3 regions of the Kitasatospora sp. NPDC001225 genome follow, and region 1 is predicted to be linked to each of the others. Evidence: riboswitches for the same ligand, from Rfam matches in the RefSeq annotation. Region 1 holds a riboswitch; each other region holds the start of a gene.

Region 1 (5,593 bases):
GGTCCAGAACTCCGGCCCCTTGACGGAGCGGAGCGTGAAGTACATCGCGAAGAGGGCCGCGAAGAACATCAACTCGGAACTGAGCCAGACGATCGTTCCGACGCTGACCATGTTCGGCCGGTTGACCGATCCGTGCGCGTGCCCGGTTTCTACTGCTGTTGCTGTCGCCACGACGGACATTATGTCGGTCCCTTATTCCGTCTTCACGTCGGGGGGTGTCCCTCGGAGTGTCCGGTGCGTGCGGTATGCCCGCTTGGGGGGCGACGGGGTGTCCGTACGGGGGGTGAGCAGCGGCGTGTCCCTTTTCTGATGGTTCCTCGGAGGAGCCTGGACCCCGTTGCCCGGCGCGCCGGTGCACGGTCGGAGTAGCCGGGGGAGGTAGGGGGGAGGGCGTCCGGGTGAGCCGTACGGGTGGACCGGGCGGGGTCGGGTGACGGGCCGTCCTCCAGGCGGGTGAGTCCGGGGCGCGGCGGCTTGAGGAGGAACGTGCGCGAGGGGGACTCGGCGGAGGGTGATCGGGAGTAGCATCCGGATCAGGCGAACGTGGTCCGGATCACACTTGAGGGAGCAGGGCCCATGGCGTACACGACCGATGAGACGCTCACCGTCCTCGTCTACAGCGACGACCGCAACACCCGCGAGCAGGTGCTGACGGCGCTCGGCCGCCGCCCTGCCGAGGACCTTCCGGAACTGTCCTACCTGGAGTGCGCGACCACCCCCGCGGTGCTCAAGGCACTGGAGAAGGGGGGAGTGGACCTCTGCGTGCTGGACGGCGAGGCCGTTCCGGCCGGCGGGCTGGGCCTCGGGCGCCAGCTCAAGGACGAGATCTACGGCTGCCCGCCGGTCCTGGTGCTGATCGGCCGGCCGCAGGACTCCTGGCTGGCCGCCTGGAGCCGGGCCGACGCCGCGATCTCCCGTCCGGTGGAGCCGGTGGCGCTGGCCGGGGCGGTCGCCACCCTGCTGCGGGACCGGCTGGCGAAGCGGACTCCGGCCGTCCGCTGAAATCCGCGCCAGGAGTAGGAAAGACAGGGGTAGAAGCGGGCGCTCCGCTCGATAGGCTGGCTCCATCCGTACGGACGTCCCCGGAGCGGGGAACCGACAACAGCTGGAGTCAGCCATGGTGAACGTGAACCCTGCGAACGGCGGTAGCGACCCCGCGCAGGTGGTCCGCACCTGGCCGGACCTCCTGGCGGCACTGTTGCAGGGGGAGGACCTCGACCGCTCGTCCACCGCGTGGGCGATGGACCGGATCATGAGCGGCGAGGCGTCCCCCGTCCAGGTGGCCGGGTTCATGATCGCGCTGCGGGCCAAGGGCGAGTCGGTCGAGGAGATCGCCGGCCTGGTCGACGCGATGTACGCGCACGCCGAGCCGCTGGAGATCCCCGGCCCGGCGGTGGACATCGTCGGCACCGGCGGGGACCGGGCGAAGACCGTCAACATCTCCACCATGTCGGCGATCGTCGCGGCGGCCGCCGGCGCCAAGGTGGTCAAGCACGGCAACCGGTCGGCCTCCTCGACCAGCGGCTCCTCGGACGTGCTGGAGAAGCTCGGGGTGGCGCTGGACCTCTCCCCCCGGCGGGTCGCCGAGGTGGCCGAGGAGGTTGGGCTGACCTTCTGCTTCGCGGCGAAGTTCCACCCCTCGATGCGGCACGCCGCCACCGCGCGGCGCGACCTCGGGGTGCCGACCGCCTTCAACATCCTCGGCCCGCTGACCAACCCGGCCAAGGTCACCGCGCACGCCATCGGCTGCTTCGACACTCGGCTGTCCGGGCTGATCGCCGGGGTGCTGGCCCGGCGGGGCGCCACGGCGCTGGTCTTCCGCGGCGACGACGGGCTGGACGAGCTGACCATCACCACCACCTCGCAGGTCTGGCTGGTGCGCGACGGGGTCGTCACCGAGTCCACCTTCGACCCGCGGGACGTGGGCATCGAGCTGGTCGGCATCGAGGCGCTGCGCGGGGCGGACGCCTCGTACAACGCCGAGGTCGCGCGGCGGCTGCTGGCCGGCGAGCACGGGCCGGTGCGGGACGCCGTCCTGCTGAACACGGCGGCGGCGCTGGTCGCGCTGGAGCTGGGCGACGCGCCGCTCACCGAGCAGCTGGCGGCCGGCATGGAGCGGGCCGCGAAGGCGATCGACTCCGGTGCCGCGCAGGACCTGCTGCGGCGCTGGTCGGAGGCCACCAGCCGGGCCTGAGGCGGCAGTTGGGGAGCCCGTGCCGGTACGCCGGCGCGGGCTCCCGTGCTGTCCGGATGCTGGATGCCCGTTTGACCACCCGGTGGACCCGGCCTAGAGTCTTCGCCAGGTCATGAGTGACAGCGCCAAGCCCCAGCTGGCTGTCCGGCAACCCTCCGTCCGTGGCGGGGTGCCCTGGGTGAGGACCGGGTCGTCACGGCAAGCCGTCCGTGCGACAAGCGCGGACGCCCGACGACTAGCACTCCCGGGGTCCCTTGCCCCAGAAGGAGTGCATCCCCATGTCTCTGGCCACCGAAATCCGCACCCCGCTCGCCGTCCTCGGCGCCGACGTCCAGGTCCCGCTCGCCAGCGGTGAGAAGGTCGGCTACGCGGCGCTCGACTACGCGGCGAGCTCGCCGGCGCTCCAGCGGGTGTGGGACGACGTCGCCGCCTACGCGCCGTACTACGGCAGCGTCCACCGCGGGGCCGGGTACCTCTCCCAGCTGTCCACCGACCTGTTCGAGCAGAGCCGCCGCACCGTCGGCGAGTTCCTCGACCTGCGCGAGGGCGACCAGGTGGTCTTCACCCGGGCCACCACCGACTCGCTCAACCTGCTGGCCTCCGCCGTCCCGGCCGGCACCCGGGTGTTCGCCTTCGAGACCGAGCACCACGCCTCGCTGCTGCCCTGGGCGCACGCCGGACTGGACGTCACCTACCTGCGGGCGCCGCGCTCGCGGGCCGAGGCGGTGGCCGCGCTGGACGCCGCGCTCGCCGAGGCGCCCGAGGGCCCCAAGCTGCTCTGCGTCACCGGCGCCTCCAACGTGACCGGCGAGCTGTGGCCGGTCGCCGAGCTGACCGCGACCGCGCACCGGCACGGCGCCCGGGTGGTGCTGGACGCCGCCCAGCTGGCGCCGCACCACCGGGTCTCGGTGCGCGAGCTGGACGTCGACTGGATCGCCTTCTCCGGCCACAAGATCTACGCGCCGTTCGGCGCCGGGGTGCTGGCCGGCCGGGCGGACTGGCTGGACGCGGCCGAGCCGTACCTGGCCGGTGGCGGGGCGACCCGGACGGTGGCCCGGGAGGCCGACGGCTCGGTGGCCGTGCAGTGGCACACCGGCCCGGCCCGGCACGAGGCCGGCTCGCCGAACGTCATCGGCGCCTACGCGATCGCCTCGGCCTGCCGGGCGCTGACCGAGGCCGGCTTCGACGGGCTGGAGGCCCGCGAGCAGCAGCTGATCGCCCGGCTGACGGCCGGGCTGGCCGAGATCCCGCAGGTCAAGGTGCTGAACCTGTTCGGCGAGGGCTCCGCCCGGGTGGGCGTGCTGTCCTTCGTCGTCCGGGACTGGAACAGCTCGCACTTCTCCGCCGCGCTGTCCGCCGAGTACGGCATCGGGGTGCGCGACGGCCTGTTCTGCGCCCACCCGCTGGTGCGCACGCTGCTGGGCGACGAGGACGAGGCACCGTCCGAGTGTGGTGCGCCCGAGCCGTCGCTGCCGGGCGAGCGCAGCCTGAACGCGATCCGGGTGAGCTTCGGCGCCGGGACGCCGGACGAGCACGTCGACCGCTTCCTGACCGCCGTCCGGGAGCTGGTCACGGAGGGCGCGGCGTGGAACTACCGCAACGAGGGCGGGCGCTGCGTCGCCACCGTGCAGGTCGAGCGGGGCCGGCGCGCCGAGGGCTGACCGCTACTCGTCCAGGCCGAGGGCGAAGGCGGCCTCCAGGTCGTGCTGGGAGTAGGTGCGGAAGGCGATCTGGGTCTCGGTGTGGGCCACGCCCGGGACCTTGTTGAGCCGGCCCGGGATGACCTCGGCCAGGTCGTCGTGCCGGCGCACCCGCACCATCGCCACCAGGTTGTAGCCCCCCGTCACCGAGTAGACCTCGCTCACGCCGTCGATGGCGGCGATGGATTCGGCGATCTCCGGGATGCGGTCGACACTGGTCTTGATCAGGACGATGGCGGTGATCACAGTTCGGGCTCCTTTGTGGGGTGCCGCCAGCGTATCGGGCGTCAGCCCGGTCGTCGCGGGGGGTGGCGGACCACGGTGCAGGCGTAGAGGAACCCGGCCGAGAAGCCGATCACGTGGACCAGGTACGCCACCCCGGGGCCGGCCGCGTGCACCGACCACCACTGCAGGACGAACCAGAGGCCGAGCACCAGCCAGGCCGGGAAGCGCAGCGGCAGGAAGAACAGCAGCGGGACGAGGGTGGTCACCCGGGCCCGGGGGTGGAGGCGCAGGTAGGCGCCGAGGGCGGCGGCGATCGCCCCGGAGGCCCCGATGAGCACCCGGGTGGAGTTCGGCGAGTGCGCCTCGGCGAGCGCGAAGCCGTACGTGGTCAGGCTGCCGGCGGCCAGGTAGAAGACGGCGTACCGGGCCCGGCCCAGCCGGCGTTCGACGGTGGGGCCGAAGACCTGGAGGAAGAGCAGGTTCCCGAGCAGGTGCAGCCAGCCGGCGTGCAGGAAGAGCCCGGTGAGGACGGACAGCGCCGGGCGCTTGCCCGGGGTCGGGGCGGCCGGGCAGCCGGGGACCGGGTCGGGGGCCTCGGCGAGCTGTTCGGCGGTCAGCGGCCGTCCGGCCAGCACCTCGGCCGGGACGGCGCCCCAGCGCTGCTCGTACCGCTGCTCCGCGCAGACCCGGGCCTGGCCGGTGCCGTACAGCGGGTTGAGCCCCGCGGCCGGGCCGAGCAGGAAGACCAGGGTGTTGAGGGCGATCAGGGCGTAGCTGACCACGGGGGCGGTCGCCGCCGGGCGGCCGCCCCGGGCGGCGGTGTGGTCGGGGACCGCGAGCGCCATGCGGCCAAGCATCCCTCCGGGCGCCGCAGGTGACACGGCGGTTTACGGCAGGTGGACTAGCCCGGGTGTTCAGGCAACCGGTGGTCGCGACGGTTGCCCCAGGCAATAGGCTTGGGGCGGGCATTCCCGCCTCCCGCCGCCGACGCCGGGGCTCCGGGGGGAGCGCCTGCCCCACCCAGGGACCACCCGAGAGGACCCCCGATGACCGTCCCCGCTCTGACCGCCGAGACGCGCTGGCGCTGCACCCTGTGCGGCAACCTCACCCGCTTCGACGTGACCCGCACCGCGCGGGTGACCGAGTTCCTGCACTTCGACCTGGCCGGCGAGTCCAAGGTCGAGGAGACCGAGGTGCTGAGCGAGACCGTCGAGTCGGTGCGCTGCCGCTGGTGCAACGCGGTGGACCAGGTCGAGCTGGTGGCCCGTCCGGGCGCCGAGGAGACGCAGGCCCCCGCCGACCAGGGCTGATCCCCGCCGCGGCGGCGGGGTGGGTGCGCGGCGCACCCGCCCGCGCCGCACGGGACAATACAGAACAGGACGCACGGAGCGTGCCGACGGGGGGCGGCCGCGGCCGTGCCCCGCTGGACCAGGATCGGAGCCGAGGACGTGGTGGACGCAGCGAAGGAGCCCGG
Region 2 (5,593 bases), on a different contig from region 1:
CGTGGTGGTGACGGGGCGGCCGGCCGGGGTGGCGGTGGAGTACGGGGGGTTCGCGGACCTGCCGGGGGTGGTGGTGCTGGGGCACTACGGGGCCGAGCGGTGGGAGGGCGGGGAGCTCTCGGCGCCGGAGGTGCATCCGGGGGTGGCGCGGGTGCGGGCGGTGCTGCCGGGGGTGCTGGAGCGGGTGGGGGCGCCCGAGGGGACGTGGGTGGAGGACAAGGGGCGGTCGGTGGCCGTGCACACCCGGCGGACGGCGGCGCCGGAGGAGGCGTTGGAGCTGCTGCGGGCGCCGGTGGGGGAGCTGGCGGCCGGGTACGGGCTGGTGGTGGAGCCCGGGCGGCTGGTGCTGGAGCTGCGGCCGCCGGGGGTGGACAAGGGGGCGGCGCTGACCGGGTTCCTGCGCGAGCGGGGGGCGCGGTCGGTGCTCTACGCGGGGGACGACCTGGGGGACGTGGCGGCCTTCGCCGCGGTGGAGGAGCTGCGCGGCGAGGGCGTGGCCGGGGTGCTGGTCTGCGCCGGCGCGGTGGGGGACGCGCCGGTGCGGGAGCTGGCCGACCGGGCGGACCTGGTGGTCGCCGGGCCGGAGGGCGTGGTGGAGCTGTTGGGGGCCTTGGCGGACGCGCTCACAGCGCGTTGAGCTGGTCCAGGAACCACTGCTGCGGGGGGAGCGCGGTGGCCGCCGCCGCCAGGCGCTTGGTGCGGTCGGCGCGCTCCTCCGGGCTCATGGTGAGGCCGGCGTGGAGGGCCTCGGCGGTGGCGATGACGTCGTAGGGGTTGACGGTGAGGGCGTCGTCCTTGAGTTCGGCGTGGGCGCCGGCCTCGCGGGAGAGGACGAGGGCGCAGCCGTGGTCGGAGACCACCGGGACCTCCTTGGCGACTAGGTTCATGCCGTCGCGGATGGGGTTGACCAGGGCGACGTCGGCCAGCCGGTAGGCGGCGAGGGAGCGCGGGAAGTCGTCGTCGACGTGGAGGATCAGGGGCTGCCAGGCGGGGGTGGCGAACTCGGCGTCGATCTCCTCGGCGAGCCGCTGGACGGCGGCCGTGTAGGCGCGGTACTCGGCGAGGTCGGTGCGGGACGGGTAGGCGAAGGCGATGTGCACCACCCGGTCGTGCCACTCGGGGCGGGTGCGGAGCAGGTGCCGGTAGGCCTGGAGGCCGCGGACGATGTTCTTGCTCAGCTCGGTGCGGTCGACCCGGACGATGGTGCGGCGGTCGCCGACGGCCGAGCGGAGGGCGGCGAGGCGTTCGTCGACGTCGGGGCGGTGGGCGCGCTCGCGCAGGAAGTCGGCGTCGGCGCCGAGGGCGTGGACGCCGAGGCGCGTGGTGCGGCCGTCGACGGTGACGGTGAGCGCGTCGTGGTCGACGGTCGCGCCGAGGAGGTCCTCGCAGCAGGCGGCGAAGGCGCGGGCCCAGCGCTGGGTCAGGAAGCCGGCCCGGTCGGCGCCGAGGATGCCGGTGAGGACGGCCCGGGCGACGTCGTCGGGCAGCATCCGGTAGTACTCGGGCGGGGCCCAGGGGGTGTGCGAGAAGTGGCCGATCCGCAGGTCGGGGCGGGCTTCGCGGAGCAGGGCCGGGACCAGGGAGAGGTGGTAGTCCTGGACGAGGACGGCGGCGTTCGGGGCGGCCTCGGCGGCGAGGGCTTCGGCGAAGGCCTCGTTGTAGGCCCGGTAGGCGGCCCATTCGGTGCGGAAGGCGGCGTCGAAGGAGGGCGCGGTGGGGGTCGCGTAGAGCAGGTGGTGGACGAACCAGAGGGTGGAGTTGGCGACGCCGTTGTAGGCGCGGGCGAAGGTCAGCGGGTCGATGTCCAGCATCCGTACGGCCTGGCCGCCGACCTCGTGGCCGGCCAGGTCGAGGCGGCCGTGGGGTGCCTCGGCGGCGGCCCTGCGGTCGGAGTCGTCGAGGGCGGCGCAGACCCAGACGGCGTTCGGGTCGTCGATGGCGGAGAGGCCGGAGACCAGGCCGCCGCCGCCGCGGCGCAGGGTCAGCGTGCCGTCGTCGGCGGTGCTGAAGGACACCGGTCCCCGGTTGGACGCCACCAGGACGGGGGCGGTGCCGGTCACGCTCGAACGGTTGGTCGTGAGATCGCCCATGGTTGGCATGTTGCCGTGGGGTCGGCGTGGCAAACCCGTGCGGCCCGTCGAAGAGAGGCCCTAATGGCGGGCGGCGTACTCGGGGAGGGTGTGGATCGGGGGGCGTTCGAGGGCGGTCACCGGGTGGGTGTGGGCGGTGAAGGCGCGGGTTTCCGGGTCGCGGGTGAACTGGGTGAGGTGGGGGTGGACGAGGTCGGCGGAGGCCTTGAGGCGGTGGGTGCGGTCGAGGCGTTCCAGGGCGGTCCGGTAGATGGTGGCGGCCATCCGGCCGAGGGCCTGGCCGTCCTGGTGGCGGTGGTGCCGGACGCCGACGTCCACCTGGGCGAGGGCGTCCAGGCCGGCCAGCTCCAGGGCGTCGACCAGCAGGCCGAGTTCGACGCCGTAGCCGGTGGGGAAGGGCAGCCGTTCGAGCAGTGAGCGGCGGGCCGCGTACTCGCCGCCGAGCGGCTGGACGAAACCGGCGAGTTCCGGCCAGTGGAGGTTGAGCAGGGGGCGGGCGACGAGTTCGGTGACCCGGCCGCCGCCGGCGGGCAGGACGGCGCCCTCCGACTCCAGCGGGCGGTCGTACATGGCCTTGACCAGCTGGATGGACTCGTCGGTGAGCAGCGGGCCGACGATGCCGGAGACGAAGGCCGGGTCGAACTCGCGCAGGTCGGCGTCGACGAAGCAGACGATGTCGCCGTGGGTGACCAGCAGCGAGCGCCAGAGCACCTCGCCCTTGCCGGGGACGGCGGGCAGCCGGGGCAGGACGGCGTCGCGGTGCTCGACCCGGGCGCCGGCCTCGGCGGCGACGGCGGCGGTGGCGTCGGTGGAGCCGGAGTCGACGACGACGAGTTCGTCGACGAGCGGGAGGCGTTCCATCAGTTCGCGGCGGATGGTGCGGACGATGTCGCCGACGGTGGCCTCCTCGTCCAGGGCGGGGAGGACCACGCTGACCGTGCGGCCGGTGCGCTCCTTGGCGTCGAGCAGGGTGCGGACCGGCCGGTCGGCCGCGCTCCAGGAGCGGCGGCGCAGCCAGGACGCCGCCTGCGGGAGGAGCGCGGGAGTCGGTTCGGCGGGCACGGAGATCTCCTCGGCGAGGTCGGTGGGACGGGTCATCTCGCTTGGCGGACGGTCCCGTTCAGGTTTGACGCCTTCGGATACAGTCTTCGTACAGCGGTCGGACCTTTGCACGCCGGGGTCTCCGTTGAGCACCACCACAATTTCACAAGCTCATCCAGAGGGACTGAGGGAACGGCCCGTTGACGTCCCGGCAACCTTCTCGCGCGGCTGTCTGTCGACAGGCCCCGGCGGGACAGGTGCCAATTCCGTCCCGTGTCGCGACCGCGCCACGGGGAAGATGAGGAGAGAGGCCTCGCCATCATGGCTATCGACACTGCCGCACCCGTTTCCGTCGACCTCGGCCCGGCCGCCGCGCTGTCCTGTCGCGAGTGCGGCACCCGCTTCCCGCTCGGCCCCAGCTTCGCGTGCCTGGAGTGCTTCGGCCCGCTGGAGATCGCCTACGAGTTCGGCAGCGAGGGCGCCGAGGAGCTGCGCAAGCGGATCGAGGCCGGTCCGGCCTCCATCTGGCGGTACGCGCCGCTGCTGCCGGTGCCGGCCGACGTGGCGTCCAAGCCGAACCTGAACCCGGGGTGGACCCCGCTGGTGAAGGCGGACAACCTGGGCCGGGAGCTCGGTTTCACCGCCCAGCTGCACGTCAAGGACGACTCCGGGAACCCGACGCACTCGTTCAAGGACCGGGTGGTCGCGTGTGCGATCGAGGCGGCCCGGGCGTTCGGCTACACCACGCTGTCCTGCTCCTCCACCGGCAACCTGGCCGGCGCGGTGGGTGCGGCGGCGGCCCGGGCCGGGTTCCGGTCCTGCGTGTTCATCCCGCACGACCTGGAGCAGGGCAAGGTCGTCATGGCCGGGGTGTACGGCGGCGAGCTGGTCGGCATCGAGGGCAACTACGACGACGTGAACCGCTTCTGCTCGGAGCTGATCGGCGACCCGGCCGGCGAGGGCTGGGGCTTCGTCAACGTGAACCTGCGGCCGTACTACGGCGAGGGCTCCAAGACGCTGGCGTACGAGATCTGCGAGCAGCTCGGCTGGCGGCTGCCGGAGCAGATCGTGATCCCGATCGCCTCGGGCTCGCAGCTGACGAAGATCGACAAGGGGCTCCAGGAGCTGATCAGGCTCGGCCTGGTCGAGGACCGGCCGTACAAGGTCTTCGGCGCCCAGGCGGAGGGCTGCTCGCCGGTGTCGGCCGCGTTCAAGGCCGGCCGGGACGTGATCAAGCCGGTGAAGCCGGACACCATCGCCAAGTCGCTGGCGATCGGCAACCCGGCCGACGGCCCGTACGTGCTGGACATCGCCCGCCGTACCGGTGGCGTGGTGGAGGACGTCACGGACGCCGAGGTCGTGGCGGCGATCCGGCTGCTGGCGCGGACCGAGGGGATCTTCGCCGAGACCGCGGGCGGGGTGACCGTCGGCGTGCTGAAGAAGCTGGTCGAGACCGGGCAGCTGGACCCGGCCAAGGAGACCGTCGCGATCAACACCGGCGACGGGCTGAAGACCCTGGACGCCGTCTCCGATTCCGGGATGACCGCCGTCATCCGCCCGACGCTGGACTCGTTCCGCGCCGCCGGCCTCGTGTCCGCCTGAACCACCCGATAGGCCCCGCCCCCGCTAGGAGAGTCATGAGCGCCACCGTCCGCATCCCCACCATCCTGCGCACCTACACCGACGGCGCCGCCGAGGTGACCGCCGAGGGTGCCACCCTGGCCGAGGTCGTCGCCGACCTGGAGAAGAACCACGCGGGCATCGCGGCCCGCATCCTGGACGACACCGGCAAGCTGCGCCGCTTCGTGAACGTCTACGTGAACGACGACGACGTGCGCTTCGCCGAGGGTCTGGCGACCGAGATCAAGGACGGCGCCAGCGTCTCGATCATCCCGGCGGTGGCCGGCGGCTGCTGAGCCGACAAAGCAGAACCCGCGGTCGCCCGCGCGTACGGAAATCCGTTCTCCGTATGCGCGGGCGACCGCTCGCATTCCGGCGGGAATATTTCCGGGTCGAGTCGGAGTAGAGTGTGGCTCGGCTGGGAACAGGGTTTCCCTTTCGGCCCCCGCAGCGCTCGGCCCGGGGGCGTCCGGCCGCCGGGGGCGGACCGTGAAACATGTCAGGCAGATGTCAGAATTCGCGCGGGCATTTGAGTAATTCGTCCGCTATGTCCGGCGTGGAATGCCGAGATTATTCCGATTCGATCCGTCCTGTCCCTTGACGCCTTGGCGGAATTACCGGCGGTTGGCCCTGTTGCAGAGGGCGTCGATCCGGATACATTCAGCGGCGGTCGACGCAATCACCCGCTCACCGGAGGCCGCCCGGCGTTCCGCGCGGATGGTTGCGGCGTGCACGGCTGCGCCCAGGGGGGGTTCCCCGGGCCGGCCTTCAACCAACCCGGGCCCGCGACCTGCGGGCACGTGAAGGGCCAGCACAGCACTAGGGGAGTTCGGAATGGCTCA
Region 3 (5,593 bases), on a different contig from region 1:
AAGACCCGGTTGGGGATGCCCAGCTCGAAGGGGTAGACGCCGTCGAGGGCGAGGACGACGACGCGGTGCGGCGGCCGGGCGCCGGGGCCGCCAGAACCGAGGGGACCACAGGGTTCCATCGCAGGCATGGCACGATTCTATCGGTCTTTGGCAATCTTGCCATTTCGCTGGTCAGGGGCGCGGCCGCAGGCTGGATCCATGACCACGAACTCCACGAGCACGAACTCCACGAGCACGAACTCCACGAGCACGAACACGATGCGGGCCATCACCCAGACTGCCCTCGGCACCCCGGACGTCCTCCACGAGGTCGAGGTCGAGCGGCCCGTGCCCGGCGTCGGCCAGGTCCTCGTCGCCGTCCACGCCGCCGGGGTCAACCCCACCGACTGGAAGCACCGCGACCGCGGCTACTTCCTCGGGCAGCCGCCGTTCACGCTCGGCTGGGACGTCTCCGGCACCGTCGAGGCGGTCGGCGTCGGCGTCTCGCTCTTCGCCCCGGGCGACGAGGTGTTCGGCATGCTGCCCTACCCGTACGGCGCCGGCGCGCACGCCGAGTACGTCGCCGGCCCCGCCCGGGCCTTCGTGCCCAAGCCCGCCGTACTGAGCCATGTCGAGGCCGGGGCGCTCCCGCTGGTGGCGCTCACCGCCTGGCAGGCGCTCGTCGACACGGCGGGGCTGCGGCCGGGGCAGCGGGTCCTGGTGCACGCGGCGGCCGGCGGCGTCGGGCACGTCGCCGTGCAGATCGCCAAGGCGCGCGGCGCGTACGTCATCGGCACGGCGTCCGCCGCCAAGCACGATTTCGTCCGGGGCCTGGGCGCGGACGAGGTCATCGACTACCGCACGGCCGACTTCGTGGCGGAGGCCCGCGACATCGACGTGGTCCTCGACCCGCTCGGCGGCGACGACCGGCTGCGCTCCCTGGAGACCCTCCGGCCCGGCGGCGTCCTGGTGTCGATCCTGCCCCAGGGGATCGACGAGGTGGCCGAGCGCGCCGCCGAGCTGGGCGTGACGGCGAAGGCCCTGCTGGTCGAGCACGACCGGGCGGGCATGGCCGCGATCGCCGCCCTCGTCGAAGCCGGGCGGCTGCGCCCGCACGTCTCCGCCACCTACCCGCTCGCGGAGGCCGCGAAGGCCCACGCCGAGGGCGAGACCGGCCGGGTCACGGGCAAGCTGGTCCTCACCGTCCGCCCGTAGCGGTCACCCAGGCCCCGGGAGCGACCAGCGCTCGGGAAGCGAACAGACCGGGGCAGATTCAGACCGAATCGGGCAGGGTGGGACGATACCTGCCATGCCTAGCAAGTCTCCATCGGTCCGGGACACCGACGCCCCGCCCGACCCGCTCTGCCGTCTCCTGCTCGACCTGGGCGAAGCCCTGCTGGGCGGCGGCCTGCCCGTCCATGAGGTCGAGGACGAACTCCGTGGACTGGGGCGGGCGTTGGGCGCCCCGGAGGTCCAGGTCGCCGCGCTGACCAACGGGCTGTTCGTGGCCCTGCACCCGGACGGCGCCACCAGGTTCCAGCCGCTCGGCGGCACCCTGCGGTTCGAGCAGACGGCCGACGTCCTCGACCTGGTGCACCGGCTGCGGGCGGGCGGACTCGACGGGCCGCGGGCGCGCGCCGAGCTGGACCGGATCCGGCGGGCGCCCGCCCGCTGGCCCGCGTGGGTGGCGGACTTCGGGGCGCTGCCGGTCGGGGTCGGGGTCTGCATCTTCCTGCAGCCGGTGGCGGCGAACGTGCTGGCCGCCGGGCTCGGCTCGCTGATCGTGGTGGGCCTGACCGTGCTCGCCCGGCGGCGGCCGCACCTGCGGCCGCTGCTGCCCGTCACGGCCGGCTTCCTGGTCGCGCTGCTGGTCCTGGCGCTCGCGCGGGCCTCGCTGCTGGACGGGCCGCTGCGGACGATCGTGGCCACCCTGGCGATCCTGCTGCCGGGCGGGCTGCTGGTCACCGGGCTGTCCGAGATCGCCGCCGGCGCGGCCAACGCGGGCACCGCCCGGCTGGTCTCCGGCGCCGTGCAGCTGACGCTGTTCCTCGCCGGGGTGGCCGCGGCCGCGACCGCGATCGGCATGCCGTCCACCGCGCTGGCCAACGTGCAGGTGGCCAAGCCGAGCTGGTGGGTGATCGCGCTGGGGCTGGCGATCGCGGTGGCCGGGGTGGTGGTCAACGTCCACACCCCGCCCTCGGCCATCCCGTGGATCGTCGCGGTGATCGCGGTGAGCGTCACCGCCCAGGTGGCGGTGGGGTCGGTGCACGGCGCGGCGATCGGCGGCCTGGCCGGTGCCGTGGCCGCCGCGGTCGCGGCCACCCTGGTGCACTGGCTGCCGGGCGGTCCGCTCTGGCAGGTGCTCTACCTCCCGGCGTTCTGGATCGTCGTGCCGGGCTCCTTCGGTCTGCTGAACACCGCGCAGATCGAGGTCGGCAACGGGGCGCAGTCGCTGCTGGCGGCCGTCTCGGCGGTCTTCGGGGTGTCGATCGGCACACTGATCGGCGCGGTGATCAGCCGGATCCCCCGCCCCAGCCTCACCGGCCTGCCGCACCGGGCCTGAGCCGGTCGGAACCAGGCCTGAGCCGGGCCCGAGCCAAGCCGGACCCGGGACCGGTACGGGCCGGAACCGGGCCCCGGGGCGCGCGGAGGTGCGCCCCGGGGCCCGGAGTCTCGGAACCCGAGGTTCGGAACCCGAGGTTCGGAACCCGTGACCAGGGAACCCCGGAACCTCGGAATCCGAGAGCCTCGGAACCCCCGTCAGGGCTGGCGCAGGGCCTCGGTGAGCCGGTGGGCCGCCTCGACGACGGCCTGGGAGAGCTGGGCGCCGGGGTGGCGGCTGAGCCGTTCGATCGGCCCGGAGACCGTGACGGCGGCCACCACCCGGTTGGACTGGCCGCGGACGGGCGCGGCGACGGAGGCGACCCCGACCTCGCGCTCGCCGACGGACTGGGCCCAGCCGCGGCGCCGCACGCCGCTCAGCGCGGTGGCGGTGAAGCGGGCCCCCTGCAGGCCGCGGTGGAGGCGCTCGGGCTCCTCCCAGGCGAGCAGGATCTGGGCGGCGGAGCCGACCTTCATGGGGAGGGTGACGCCCACCGGAACGGTGTCGCGCAGGCCGGTGAGCCGCTCGGCGGCGGCCACGCAGATCCGGACCTCGCCCTGCCGCCGGTAGAGCTGGGCGCTCTCGCCGGTGGCGTCCCGCAGCTGGGCGAGGACCGAGCCGGCCGCGGCCAGCAGCCGGTCCTCGCCGGCGGCCGCCGAGAGCTCGCCGAGGCGGGGGCCGAGCATGAACCGGCCCTGGACGTCCCGGCTGACCAGGCGGTGGTGTTCGAGTGCGACGGCCAGCCGGTGGGCGGTGGGCCGCGCCATGCCGGTGGCCGCGACGAGGCCGCCCAGGGTGGCGGGCCCGGCCTCCAGGGTGCCGAGGATCGAGGTGACCTTGTCGAGCACGCCGACGCCGCTCGTGTTCTCCATGGGATGGGTACTCCAGTCTCAAGGCCCGGGAGCAGCGGGTCCGCGCTGCTCACGGCGGCTCCTGGCGGGGAGCCGGGGGTGTGGTCAGCGAGGACAGGCCGGAGAAGTCGGCCGATTGCCTGCGCCGGGCACGAGACGGGTACGCGAAAGGACCGGGGCGGGAAGCGCCCGGGCGAAGGACAGCACAGAGAGCACCGTGTCTCCTCATCTTTCCCGCGCCACAGTGGCGACAGGCCGGAGTTGGCACTGCCCCCGCCAACACGGCGCGTACTTCGGACGCCGGGTCGAACGGGGAGTTGCCGGGGCTTCGTAGGGCCGGTCCCTCCACCCCTCTGGATGATTCGCCAGGAACGATACAAGACATCCGGGGCGGGTCGGCAAGTCCCCCCGCCCTCGACCCGCCCTCGGCCACGCCCCGCGGGGCCGGCTCAGCGGTGGCGCGGCCCCGACAGGCCGGTGCACGGGGCCCCGTCCGGGCTGCCGGGGAGGGTCGCGTCCCAGGCGTGCAGGGCGGCGAGGGCGGCGGTGCGCTCGCGGTCCGTCGGCCGGGTGCCCTCGGGGCCGAGCAGGTAGTCGGCGACCGGGGTGAGCAGCAGGGTGGCGTCGCCGGCCGGGAGCAGCAGCGCCTCGTCCCACTGGTGCCGGATGACGGTGCGGCGCAGCAGCGTGCCGTGGCGCGGCGAGGTGCCGTGGCACGGCGGGGTGCCGGCAGAGGTCCGACGGCGGAGTTCGGGGGCGACCTCGGCCTCCAGGACGGTGCGGACGTCCCGCAGGGCGCCGAGCGGCACGTGCTCGGCGGCGAGGTCGAGGAGGGCGGCGGCCTCCGGGGCGAGCCGGTAGGCGGCGACCACCGCGGCGGTCTCGACGGGCTCGAAGGGCTGCCCGGCGAGCCGGGCCACGTCGATCACGTCGCCCGCGAGGAAGGTGCGCCCGAGCCCTTCCTCGGCGAGGGCGATCAGGCATTCGACGTGGTCGTCGGCGGCCAGGTAGGGGCGGACCGGGACGGTGGCGAGGTCGCCCGGGAGCGCGGCGGTCGCGACCCGCACCTGGTACCACGGGTCGAGCAGCGGGTCCCCGGCCGGCCAGCGCAGGGTGACGGCGGTGTGCCGGGGGCGCTCGCCGAGCAGGGTGACCTCCACGGACTCCACCGGGTGGTCGGTGACCAGCCGGTTGACGGCCTGCCAGAGCGAGGCCTCGGTGGGGCTGACGAGGCTGAGCTCGGCCAGCGGCCGGGGCAGGTCGGGCGGGTAGTAGCCGGCCAGCGGCAGGTCGCGGATCGGGCGGACCCCGGTGGCGACGGCGAGGTCGCGGGCGACCCGGGCGTAACACTCGACCCGGTCGCGGGCGCGCCGCAGCTCGTCCCGGGCGTGCGCGCCCATCCGGACGTCCTCCCGGGCGAGCGCGGCGAGCACCAGGTACGGGAGGTGGCGCTCGCCGCGGGCGCGGTGGAGCAGTTCGACGGGTCCGTCGGCCAGGTCGACGTCGAGCAGGCGGTGGAGCAGGTCGGTGTCCAGTCCGCCCTGCCGGTCCGTGACCCGGTCGGTGCTCAGGTCCGTGCTCGACGCCGTACTCGGTTCCGCGTGCGGATCCGCTTTCCGGCCGGTGCTCAGGTCGCTGTTCCGGTCCGTGTTCATGGGCGTCCGCCTCCGAGAGCCGTGGGGGTCGCCGGTCGGCGGCCGGGCGACCGGGGACGTGGCGGGTCCGGCGGTGAGGGGCCGGGCCGACTGCGGGCGCCACATCACCGATTGTGGCGACGGCCGATCAACACCGGATCACCACCGGGTCGACGATCTCTCGACATCCCGCCAGGTCCCGTGGGTTGATAGGGACTCACCAATTCGGGGGTGGCACGTGCGGGCGGGGGCGAGCACATGAAGCGGGCAGGTGCAGGAATGGATGATTTCCGGTTCTCGGTGCTGGGCTTGATGCGGGCGCAGCGCGGCGCGACCGTACTGAAGGTGGGCAGCCCCCAGCAGCAGGCGATGCTGGCGGTGCTGCTGCTCCGGCCCGGCCACGGCGCGAGCGCCACCGACCTGATCGACGCCCTGTGGGGCGAGGAGCCGCCGGGCACCGCGATGACGACGGTGCGCACCTACGCCTGGCGGTGGCGCAAGGTCCTGCACGGCGAGGCGCCGGACGC

The links. Region 1 has a riboswitch for S-adenosylmethionine ahead of ACWDCZ_RS35010 (aminotransferase class V-fold PLP-dependent enzyme). Riboswitches for the same ligand answer to the same signal wherever they lie in the genome.
Region 2: linked by a shared signal. The riboswitch ahead of thrC (threonine synthase) and the one ahead of ACWDCZ_RS35010 (aminotransferase class V-fold PLP-dependent enzyme) in region 1 are both predicted to bind S-adenosylmethionine.
Region 3: linked by a shared signal. The riboswitch ahead of ACWDCZ_RS19800 (IclR family transcriptional regulator) and the one ahead of ACWDCZ_RS35010 (aminotransferase class V-fold PLP-dependent enzyme) in region 1 are both predicted to bind S-adenosylmethionine.

The regions. Positions count from the first base shown of each region.
Region 1 covers NZ_JBSFJC010000171.1:3,189-8,781, forward strand. The annotation lists gene ctaE (aa3-type cytochrome oxidase subunit III) at 1-180, opposite strand, end outside; gene ACWDCZ_RS35000 (response regulator) at 577-1,002, shown strand; gene trpD (anthranilate phosphoribosyltransferase) at 1,118-2,194, shown strand; SAM riboswitch class IV at 2,303-2,421, shown strand; gene ACWDCZ_RS35010 (aminotransferase class V-fold PLP-dependent enzyme) at 2,473-3,855, shown strand; gene ACWDCZ_RS35015 (Lrp/AsnC family transcriptional regulator) at 3,859-4,140, opposite strand; gene ACWDCZ_RS35020 (rhomboid family intramembrane serine protease) at 4,182-4,964, opposite strand; gene ACWDCZ_RS35025 (hypothetical protein) at 5,166-5,429, shown strand; gene ACWDCZ_RS35030 (NYN domain-containing protein) at 5,568-5,593, shown strand, end outside.
Region 2 covers NZ_JBSFJC010000220.1:2,726-8,318, reverse strand. The annotation lists gene otsB (trehalose-phosphatase) at 1-637, shown strand, start outside; gene ACWDCZ_RS37495 (alpha,alpha-trehalose-phosphate synthase (UDP-forming)) at 624-2,090, opposite strand; gene ACWDCZ_RS37490 (glucosyl-3-phosphoglycerate synthase) at 2,151-3,188, opposite strand; SAM riboswitch class I at 3,300-3,436, shown strand; gene thrC (threonine synthase) at 3,453-4,733, shown strand; gene ACWDCZ_RS37480 (MoaD/ThiS family protein) at 4,769-5,047, shown strand; gene ACWDCZ_RS37475 (cold-shock protein) at 5,586-5,593, shown strand, end outside.
Region 3 covers NZ_JBSFJC010000053.1:24,667-30,259, forward strand. The annotation lists gene ACWDCZ_RS19785 (GlxA family transcriptional regulator) at 1-119, opposite strand, end outside; gene ACWDCZ_RS19790 (NADP-dependent oxidoreductase) at 199-1,194, shown strand; gene ACWDCZ_RS19795 (threonine/serine exporter family protein) at 1,289-2,542, shown strand; gene ACWDCZ_RS19800 (IclR family transcriptional regulator) at 2,740-3,453, opposite strand; SAM riboswitch class I at 3,655-3,796, opposite strand; gene ACWDCZ_RS19805 (hypothetical protein) at 3,882-5,087, opposite strand; gene ACWDCZ_RS19810 (AfsR/SARP family transcriptional regulator) at 5,346-5,593, shown strand, end outside.